One region of the Pseudoalteromonas sp. A22 genome, then DNA from elsewhere that is predicted to be linked to it. Evidence: predicted binding sites of a transcription regulator. Region 1 holds the regulator's gene; the other holds the start of a gene.
The links. Region 1 encodes LexA, which represses DNA repair genes until DNA is damaged. Its sites were predicted from a motif close to TACTGTATNNNNATACAGTA; they were not measured.
Positions count from the first base shown of each region.

Region 2: GSF04_RS17035 (YebG family protein) is a predicted target of LexA. The motif match lies at 3,564-3,583, and genes of this name have one in related genera.

Region 1 covers NZ_CP047238.1:3,769,550-3,774,494, forward strand. Annotated here, with positions in the region: gene GSF04_RS21945 (cytochrome c oxidase assembly protein) at 1-365, opposite strand, end outside; gene ctaD (cytochrome c oxidase subunit I) at 365-1,939, opposite strand; gene coxB (cytochrome c oxidase subunit II) at 1,939-3,081, opposite strand; gene lexA (transcriptional repressor LexA) at 3,442-4,056, opposite strand; rRNA gene rrf (5S ribosomal RNA) at 4,395-4,508, opposite strand; rRNA gene GSF04_RS21970 (23S ribosomal RNA) at 4,626-4,945, opposite strand, start outside.
Region 2 covers NZ_CP047238.1:2,711,738-2,716,682, reverse strand. Annotated here, with positions in the region: gene GSF04_RS17050 (fused response regulator/phosphatase) at 1-974, shown strand, start outside; gene GSF04_RS17045 (GAF domain-containing protein) at 1,103-1,768, shown strand; gene GSF04_RS17040 (amino acid aminotransferase) at 1,949-3,139, shown strand; gene GSF04_RS17035 (YebG family protein) at 3,234-3,548, opposite strand; gene GSF04_RS17030 (helix-hairpin-helix domain-containing protein) at 3,819-4,127, shown strand; gene GSF04_RS17025 (hypothetical protein) at 4,179-4,484, opposite strand; gene dsbB (disulfide bond formation protein DsbB) at 4,497-4,945, opposite strand, start outside.

The DNA of each region.
Region 1 (4,945 bases):
TTGTGTAAATACTTTGCCGCTTTCCCTGGAGACACTGAAGGGATCGCTTGCAACACACGCTCACTATCACTCAAGTTTTTTGCAATGAATTTGACATCGGTTAGCTTACCGGGTTGAACTCTAACCGAGTGCTCGACTGCATCGACCTTAAATGGCGCCTGGCTTTGACTGTGCGTTGTGAAGCTCACATCTACTTGTCGACTTTGCGCAATTGACTCGCTCTGCTTTGCGATTTCCATGGATGGCTTACCATTTAGGCCTGTGACATCACAAAAAACGTCATATAGAGGAACCAGTGCAAAGGCAAAAGCAAACATACCTAGCGTCAACAAAATAAGCTTCTTAAGCAGGCGTCCATGTTGCATTACTTAATCTCCGGTGGCGTTGAAAAGGTATGATAAGGAGCCGGAGATGGTACTTGCCACTCTAATCCCTCTGCCCCATCCCATACTTTCCCAGAGGCCTGCTCTCCACCTTTTATACATTTATAAACCACTGCAACAAACAACAGTTGAGAAAGACCGAATGCAAACCCTCCGATACTAATGATCGCGTTGAAATCAGCGAACTGTAGAGCATAATCAGGGATCCGCCTTGGCATGCCAGCAAGACCAACAAAGTGCATTGGGAAGAACAGTACGTTCACACTAACCAAGGAGAGCCAAAAGTGAAATTTAGCCAATTTGATATCAAACATGTACCCTGTCCACTTTGGTAACCAATAATATGCGGCGGCCATTATTGAGAATATAGCTCCCGTAACTAACACGTAATGGAAATGCGCGACAACGAAGTAGGTATCGTGATATTGGAAATCTGCAGGCGTAATTGCTAACATCAAACCGGAAAATCCGCCAATTGTGAAAAGTACGATAAACGCAATGGCAAAAAGCATGGGCACCTCAAAACTAATAGCACCTCGCCACATTGTAGCTACCCAATTAAAAACCTTAACGCCAGTAGGCACTGATATGAGCATAGTTGCATACATAAAAAACAACTCACCAGCTAAAGGCATGCCCGTAGTAAACATATGATGAGCCCAAACGACGAACGACAACAGAGCAATTGAAGCGGTTGCATAAACCATTGATGCATAGCCAAACAGTTTCTTTCTTGAAAATGTCGGTACTATCGTAGAGATTATGCCGAAGGCAGGTAATATCATGATGTACACTTCAGGATGACCAAAGAACCAGAATATATGCTGGAACATAACAGGATCACCACCACCTGCTGCATCAAAAAAGCTCGTTCCAAAGAACTTATCAGTCAATACCATAGTCACAGCGCCAGCGAGTACGGGCATAACAGCAATCAGAAGAAATGCAGTTATCAGCCAAGTCCAGACAAATAAAGGCAACTTCATCCATGTCATACCTGGAGCTCTAAGATTGACGATGGTCACGATAACGTTGATAGCACCCATAATAGAGCTAATGCCCATTATATGGATCGCAAAAACAAAAAATGCAGTATTGTCATTGCTGTACGTTGTAGATAGTGGCGCATAAAAAGTCCAACCGAAAGCAGGCCCGCCGCCTTCCAAAAATAACGACATCAGTAAAATTGCAAATGCAAAGGGGAGTATCCAAAAACTCCAGTTATTCATTCTCGGTAACGCCATATCAGGAGCACCAATCATCATTGGGATCATCCAGTTGGCAAGACCAGTAAATGCGGGCATTACTGCGCCAAATACCATTATTAGTCCATGTACTGTCGTCATTTGATTAAAAAAATGCGGATCTACAAGCTGTAACCCAGGTTGGAAAAGCTCGGCTCGGATCACCATAGCCATAGCACCACCAATTAAAAACATGGTTAGTGAGAACAATAAATACAGAGTTCCAATGTCTTTATGATTAGTGGTAAACAGCCAGCGCTTTAAGCCTTTTGGAGCTGTATGGTGTGAATGTTCTTCTACGATGGCACTCATTACTTACCCTCCTCTAATGCATCTATCTCACGCTGTATTTGGCTTGGCTGAATAACATCGCCGGTGTCATTACCCCAACTATTTCTTTTATAGGTGATAACCCCCGCTATCTGCTTGATTGTTAATTGCTTTGCGAAAGATTGCATCGCAGTTCCTGGGCGACCTAAAAGTAGAATATCTATATGAGCTTTAATATCTCCAGTGACGACTTTACTCCCTTTCATTGCAGGGAAGACACCTGGTAGCCCAAGCCCGGTTGGTTGATGGCAAGCTGCGCAATAAGCCATGTAAGTTTGTTCACCAACCTCCATTAACTCTTCTTTCGAAAGGGTTTGTTGGGCAACTGCTTGTGACTCAGCCTCTGCTTTTGCTTTTTCAGCTTTAGCATCGTTGAGCCAACTATCAAATTTATCGGGACTTACGGCCTCGACAACGACAGGCATAAAGCCATGATCTTTGCCACATAATTCAGCACATTGGCCTCTGTAAATTCCTTCATCGTTTACCTTTGTCCATGCCTCATTTATAAAGCCTGGATTGGCATCCTTCTTCACCGCAAAATCGGGCACCCACCAAGAATGGATGACATCATCTGAGGTCATCAAAAAGCGAACTTTCCTATCGGTGGGAATAACTAAATGCTTATCAACTTCAAGCAGGTAATTTTCATTTTTTTCTTTGAGATCACTAATTTCATCTTTCGGAGTAGAGAGCAAAGAATAGAATTCAACATCATGCCCCATATACTCATAGTGCCATTTCCACTGAGAGCCTGTGACCTTAATGGTCAGATCAGCTTTACTCGTGTCTTCCATAGCAATAAGCGTTTTTGTGGCTGGTATTGCCATACCAATGAGTATCAGGAAAGGAATTGCTGTCCAAAGTATTTCCACTTTGGTGCTTTCATGAAATTGCGCTGCAACAACGCCTTTTGACTTTCTGTGTTTTATAAGCGCCCAAAACATAATCCCGAATACAATAACCCCAATGACGCAACATATTAGAAATATGGTCATGTGAAGCTCATACACTTGATGACTAATGTCTGTAACACCTTGCCTCATATTGTAAGCGCTGTTAGCAAGTGAGGGCATGGCGATTAGCACTGCGATGAATGCTACAACTAATCGACAAATTTTCATTTGACGTCTCCTTCAAGACAACTCGTGGTTGTCTTTTGTTATTATTGGATGACTGTCATATTGTCTATTTGTACATAGACTTACTGCACGACTATTAACCAATTAGTCAAAAAACAAACAAATTGCAAGATTTTCGAGAAGACCGACTTTAGAATCAAAACTGGGAACTATAGGGGGTAAAACAAAGAATGATGAAAAATAGTGTATAAAGATCAGAAAACTAAAAATATTACTAAATGATTAAAGTCACTATAATCATCCTACTTTCACATAGTTAGAAAAGTTAATTATCACTTTTTAAACAAAATATAGTTAAAGCAAGCGCAACTTTATATTTAACGCTACACTCGCTCTCATAAACTACATCCAGTCAGCACTTCGGATAACGCCGACAGCTAACCCTTCAATGGAGAAATTTTGATGCTCTAGATCCACTTCAATCGCTTTAAATTCTTCATTCTCAGCATGCAATAAAACTTTCTTCCCTTTCTTTTCAAAGCGTTTAACTGTCACGTCCTCTTCTACGCGAGCCACTATCACTTGGCCATTTTCAGCCACCTGAGTGCTGTGAACAGCTAGTAGATCACCATCCATAATGCCAATATCCTTCATGCTCATACCATTAACTCTTAAAAGGTAATCAGCATTAGGTTTAAAAAAACTCGCATCTACATTACAGTGGCTCTCTACATGTTGCTCTGCCAGAATAGGCTCACCAGCAGCAACACGGCCAATAATAGGTAAACCAAGTTGTTCGGATTCATCCTCTACAAGTCGAATCCCTCGGCTTGCGCCTGGGACCATTTCGATAACTCCCTTTTTCGCAAGCGCCTTAAGATGCTCTTCCGCTGCATTTGCACTCTTAAAACCCAAAGCATCAGCTATTTCAGCACGAGTTGGAGGCATGCCAGTATCTTTTATGAATACTTTTATTAATTCAAAGATTTGTTCTTGTCGTTTTGTTAGAGGACGCATTAACTGGTGTTCCATACAGTGGTTTATTTACTGTAAGTATATACAGCTCAAAAAAAATCGCAAATGTTTCTTTATTCGACATATTTTAAGTGTATTTGCTAATAGCATTAATTAGAGCACCATTAAACAAGAAGTGAAGTCTGTGCCTCAGAGCATAACCTACGACTCTACGCAATAAGAAATAGATTATTAAGATTTAGGGCTGATTAACCACCACCTACCATGTTGCACTATGCTGATACTGTGGTGGGAGTGGGAGCGAGTTCATCTCGCGAGGTTTTCAAATCACACATAGCAAAAAACCCGTCACATTGCTGCAACGGGTTTCTCTTATTTGGCCCTGGCGATGTTCTACTTTCACATGGGTAATCCACACTATCATCGACGCTGTTTTGTTTCACTTCTGAGTTCGGCATGGGGTCAGGTGGGTCCAAAACGCTATAGTCACCAGGAAATTCTGTTCATCAATGAAGTCTCCCTCATCAATGTAAATCCGGAAAAAGCTATTAAATTCTTTTGTCTACTTTAGTCTATTAACTTCTGTCGCTTATAAACCACTTTGGCGTTGTATGGTTAAGCCTCACGGGTAATTAGTACGAGTTAGCTTAATGCCTCACAGCACTTCCACATCTCGCCTATCAACGTTGTAGTCTTCAACGGCCCTTCAGTTGACTCTAAGTCAAAGTGAGAACTCATCTCGAGGCCTGCTTCCCGCTTAGATGCTTTCAGCGGTTATCAGTTCCGAACGTAGCTACCGGGCAATGCAATTGGCATCACAACCCGAACACCAGCGGTTCGTCCACTCCGGTCCTCTCGTACTAGGAGCAGCCCCTCTCAATTCTCAAACGCCCACGGCAGATAGGGACCGAACTGTCTCACGACGTTCTAA
Region 2 (4,945 bases), 1.1 Mb from region 1:
TAGCCGTTGAGCTCAATACCGCCCTTAATGAGTTATTACCCGGCCACATGTTTTGCGCAGCAGCTATCATTGAATTGAGCAGCTCAGGGAAAAGTGTTTCTGCTTGGCTTGGTGGTTTGCCAGATTTATATCTGATTGACCAAAATGGTAGCCTTATTAAAACCATTGAGAGCCAACATATGGCGCTTGGCATTCTAGAAGTCGATGAGTTTGAACGTAACCTGCTGCATTTTGAAGTTAGCCCCGACCAACGCCTCGTAATGGCGACAGACGGTATCATTGAGTCTGAGTCTGAGCGGGGGGAAATGTATGGCGAACGACGGTTAAAGCGCTTGCTGGCGAGCCGGCAGCATATTTCCACGGATCAAATTATCTCTGAAGTTCGCGAGTTTTCTGGCAATACGGAGCAACAAGATGACTTAAGCATCGCGATTATTAATTGCGTTGCCAGCGAGTCAATTGTTTCTGCGCCTAACCATTATTCAAGTTTGCCGTTTAATATTTCGTTATCTTTAGATGCCAAGCAGATGAAAACGACAGATCCGGTACTTGAGCTGGTGGATTTGCTTAGTGAAGTTGACGGTATTTCGGCACATCGCTCTAACATCTTCTTACTACTCTCAGAGGCCTACAATAATTCTTTAGATCACGGTGTGCTGGGGTTAGATTCTGAGATTAAAAACAAAGAAGATGGCTTTTTTGAGTTCTATAGTCTGCGAGAGAGTGTTTTGAAGGAGCTAAAAGAAGCGCTCATTATTATTTCTGTGCGCTACAGCCCTGAAGAGCTAAAGTTATACTTCAACATTTGTGATTCAGGTAATGGTTTTGAATCAAGCGAACGCAATAAAGCGCAGCAAGAGCATAGCCACGGAAGAGGTGTTAGCTTACTTAACGAGATTGCCCAAAGCGTTAGCTACAACAGTGCTGGAAATGAAGTAGAAATGATTTATTCACTCACCTCTAAATCGGTCTAAATTCCACTCAAGTGTATGTCACCTCAGCTTTAGATTCAGTGTCTACTGGTATTGCTTTATGTACCTGTTTTTTAGTGTTGGCAAGGTTTAAAGAGCATGGTAAAGTTGCATTAACTTTAGATGTTTAGATGGCTAAAATGTCAGATTATATTTCATTGAGCGGATTATCTATCTCCCGCGAGTTGCTTTTGCTGCAATTAGAAAAACTAGATGCTTATATTGAGAAAAATTCAAGCCCTGCTGTGTGGTCATATCAGATCCCTGAGCTTGGGGAAGAAGGCGCTTGTAGCTTGTTTGGTCACCTTCAGGAAGCACCTTTTTTATTGAGTGACTACGTTGAAAAGAACATTGTGAATGAGCAATCGCTTGCCAAGCTGCAAACAATAGTGTCAGCGGTAGTTGAATTTACAGCTGTTGATTGGTTTGGCATATACCAAGCAAGAGCGACAAATGAAGGGAAACAACTTCTCAAATTAGCGTACTCTGGCGCGCCGAGTAGACCGCTATTCCCAATAACGGAGGCTTTTGCTGCTACTTCAAATAATATCCAAACGGTATTGAGTGCTAAAGCTCGAGTGATTAATGACATCCCTCAATATGTCGCCAGTGGAGGAGAGTACTACACTTGCGATCCAAAGGTGAAAGCAGAAACCTGTATGCCATTATTCGATGATGCTCAAAATTGTATTGGAATTATTGATGCAGAAGCGTTTTCTGAGTCATTTTTCAACGAAGAAATTTTAGCATTGCTTGCAGCTGCATGTACGAGAATTCCTGACTATTTACCCGAATAATTATCGGAATAGTCCGGCTGTAAACTTGACGCCTTTGTGGTGCTGCCAAGTTTACAAAAATGAATAAAATTCTAGATAAATATGGTAACTGAGATGCAAGTCTCTATGTTACCATCAAGTCTACTGGAATCGGGCGTCAGCCGCTCGAGTTTGCATTAATTAAAATAAAAGAGATAAGCCATGTTCTCAGAGCTAAAACCACTTCCAACAGATCCTATTTTAGGCCTGATGGCCGCTTATAAACAGGACACTAACCCAAACAAAATTGACCTTGGTGTAGGTGTTTATAAGGACGAGCAGGGAAACACGCCGGTACTTAGAGCGGTTAAAAAAGCGGAAGCGTTTCGTTTAGAAAACGAAACGACAAAATCTTATATTGGTTTGGCTGGTAACTTAGACTTCTGTCAAAAGATGGAAACACTGTTACTTGGAGAGCATAGTACATTATTGGCAAATCGCGTACGTACGGCGCAAGCACCTGGTGGTACTGGCGCATTACGTGTTGCAGCAGAATTTATTAAACGTTGCAACACTAATGCAACTGTTTGGGTTACGACTCCAACTTGGGCAAACCACATCAGCCTATTTGAAGCAGCTGGTCTAACAGTTAAAGAGTATCCTTACTACGACTACGAAAACAAAGGGTTGTTGTTTGATGAGATGATCAATGCGCTGAAGCAAGTACCTAAAGGTGATGTAGTACTACTTCATGCATGTTGTCATAACCCAAGTGGTATGGACTTAAATCAAGCGCAATGGAAAGTGGTTGCTGAACTTGCGAAAGAGCAAGGCTTTACGCCATTAATTGATATTGCATACCAAGGTTTTGGTACCAGCCTTGAAGAAGATGCACAAGGCCTTAGAACGGTTGCGGATACAGTTGATGAAATGATCATCTGTTCATCTTGCTCTAAAAACTTTGGTTTATACCGCGAGCGTATCGGTGCGTGTTCAATCATTGCAAAAGACAGTGCAACTGCTGATGTTTCAAACTCAGTATTACTTAGCGTTGTTCGTAGTATCTATTCAATGCCACCAGCACACGGTGCTGATATTGTAAATACCATTCTAAGCAGTACTGAACTTACGCAAATGTGGTACGACGAACTTGACGAAATGCGCGGTCGTATCAATGGTCTACGTACGTTAATCAAAGAAAGCCTAGCTGAAAAAGGTGTTGAGCAAGACTTCTCGTTCATCGACCGTCAGCACGGTATGTTCTCTTTCTTAGGTATTAATAAAGAGCAAATTGACAGACTACGCACTGAATATGCTATCTATATGGTAGGCTCTAGCCGTGTTAACGTAGCTGGCGTAAGCAAAGACAATATTGACTACTTTGCTGATGCAGTGGCAAGCGTGATTAAATAATACCACGCTACACAGCACAAAATAAAAAACCGCAGAACATGCGGTTTTTTATTTTCAGCCTAAACCACCCACTGAAGTAAGTGGTTATTATCATTTAGGCTTGCTTAATTTTGGTCACTTTATCTGGATCTGACGCTTTTTCGTTTTCAGATTTGTTTTTGGTATTGGCTTTTGGTGCTACTTTGCCACCTTTTAACACAGACACAAAGTCATCTTTTTGTTTTGCAATTTCAAGCGCTAGGGATTCAACTTGTTGTTCACTCAGCGGCACGTCAACTTTCGTTAGCATGTCTTCCAATGCTTCAGCTACATCTAGCATCTTATCATAAGCATCAGCTTCTTTTTTAGACGTGAAAGTCATACGCTCGACTCCATTTCTTTCAACAACATATTTGATGATAACGGCCATGGTTATTCCCCTAGTCACTGTTTTTTTATACAGTAAATCGAATCGAGGGATTAAGCAAGTTATTTTGAAAATTTTTCAAGTGCTGTTGAGTGAAGCAGAATTAATTAAATTCATTAAAAACAAAAGTTTAATGTTTATTTGGATTTTTGAAAGAATGAATGTTTTTTGACAAAGTCAATGTTCCAATCTTTATTTAAAAAGCTTCTGCAATCACTCACCGAGGTGAATGCAGTAAGCTTTGGATACTTTTTACGCACAAGGAGTGTATATATGTTCAATAAACCCACCATACTTTCTATTTTATTGGCGTTAGGTTTAAGCTGTTCAAGCGTGCTCGCAAAACCTGCGGAGCAAGCAAAGTCAGTCTCTCAAACACAGCAGCAAAGTGCTGTACTCGATATTAATTCCGCTGACGCTTCGGCGCTTTCAAGTTTACCAGGGATTGGTATTCGTAAAGCTGAAGCCATCGTAGAGTACCGTAAGAAAATGGGGCGCTTTAAAACAACAACGGAGTTGCTGGAAGTAAAAGGAATTGGGAAAGGAATATTGGCAAAACTGGAGGGGAAAATTAGAGTCTAGTCGTAGTTATTGTGTGCGAGCTTAGTTGCTCGCACACAGGTAGATTGAAGATCAGGGCTTATTCGAGGCGTTAAACTCAGCGATTGCCTGAGCTAACTTGGGTTTGCCAAACTGTATTTCCAGTGGTGTGGTCAGTAGCGGATAAATTAATCCTGCTACCAATAAGACAGGTAATAACAACCAGCCTTCAAATACGACCAATGAGGCAAAAAACGGTGTGAGCAGTAGCAACTTGGCTATTCTTAACACAACCTTTGTTTTTGCATCAAGGTGGCTAAGTGCAAGACGCAAAATCATCTGCTTGTCACGTAATTTAAACGCTCTCAGTTGCTCAATTTGGCTTAACCTAAAATGCATGAATGTGATATCTCAACTTCTTTTGGTAACGTGGAAAAATAAGAAAAGAATAAATGCAACGCTATAAAATGCAAAGATAATTTCCATCCATCCAGGCATAGATAATCCTGCAAAAGACCAATCTATGTTGCCGCAGTCACCCGTCGCAGCAAAAAAGCTTGGTAGCCATTCATGAAGCGGCATAAACGCAGGAAAGTTTGGTACAAAGTCACAGGTAAAAGCAAATGGATCCGTTGTGGTTTGCATGCTGATATGTTCACGGGCGATAAAATAACCCCAAATGCTGCCTACGCCCCACGAAACAAATGCCAGACTACGCAGTGCGAAAGAGCGAGGAGAAATCATACCGATTAAACCAGCTGCTAATAACCCCAACATAGCAAAACGCTGATAGATGCACATAATACAGGGCTCTAAACCCATACCGTATTGGAAATACAGTGCAACGGCTTCAAAAATAG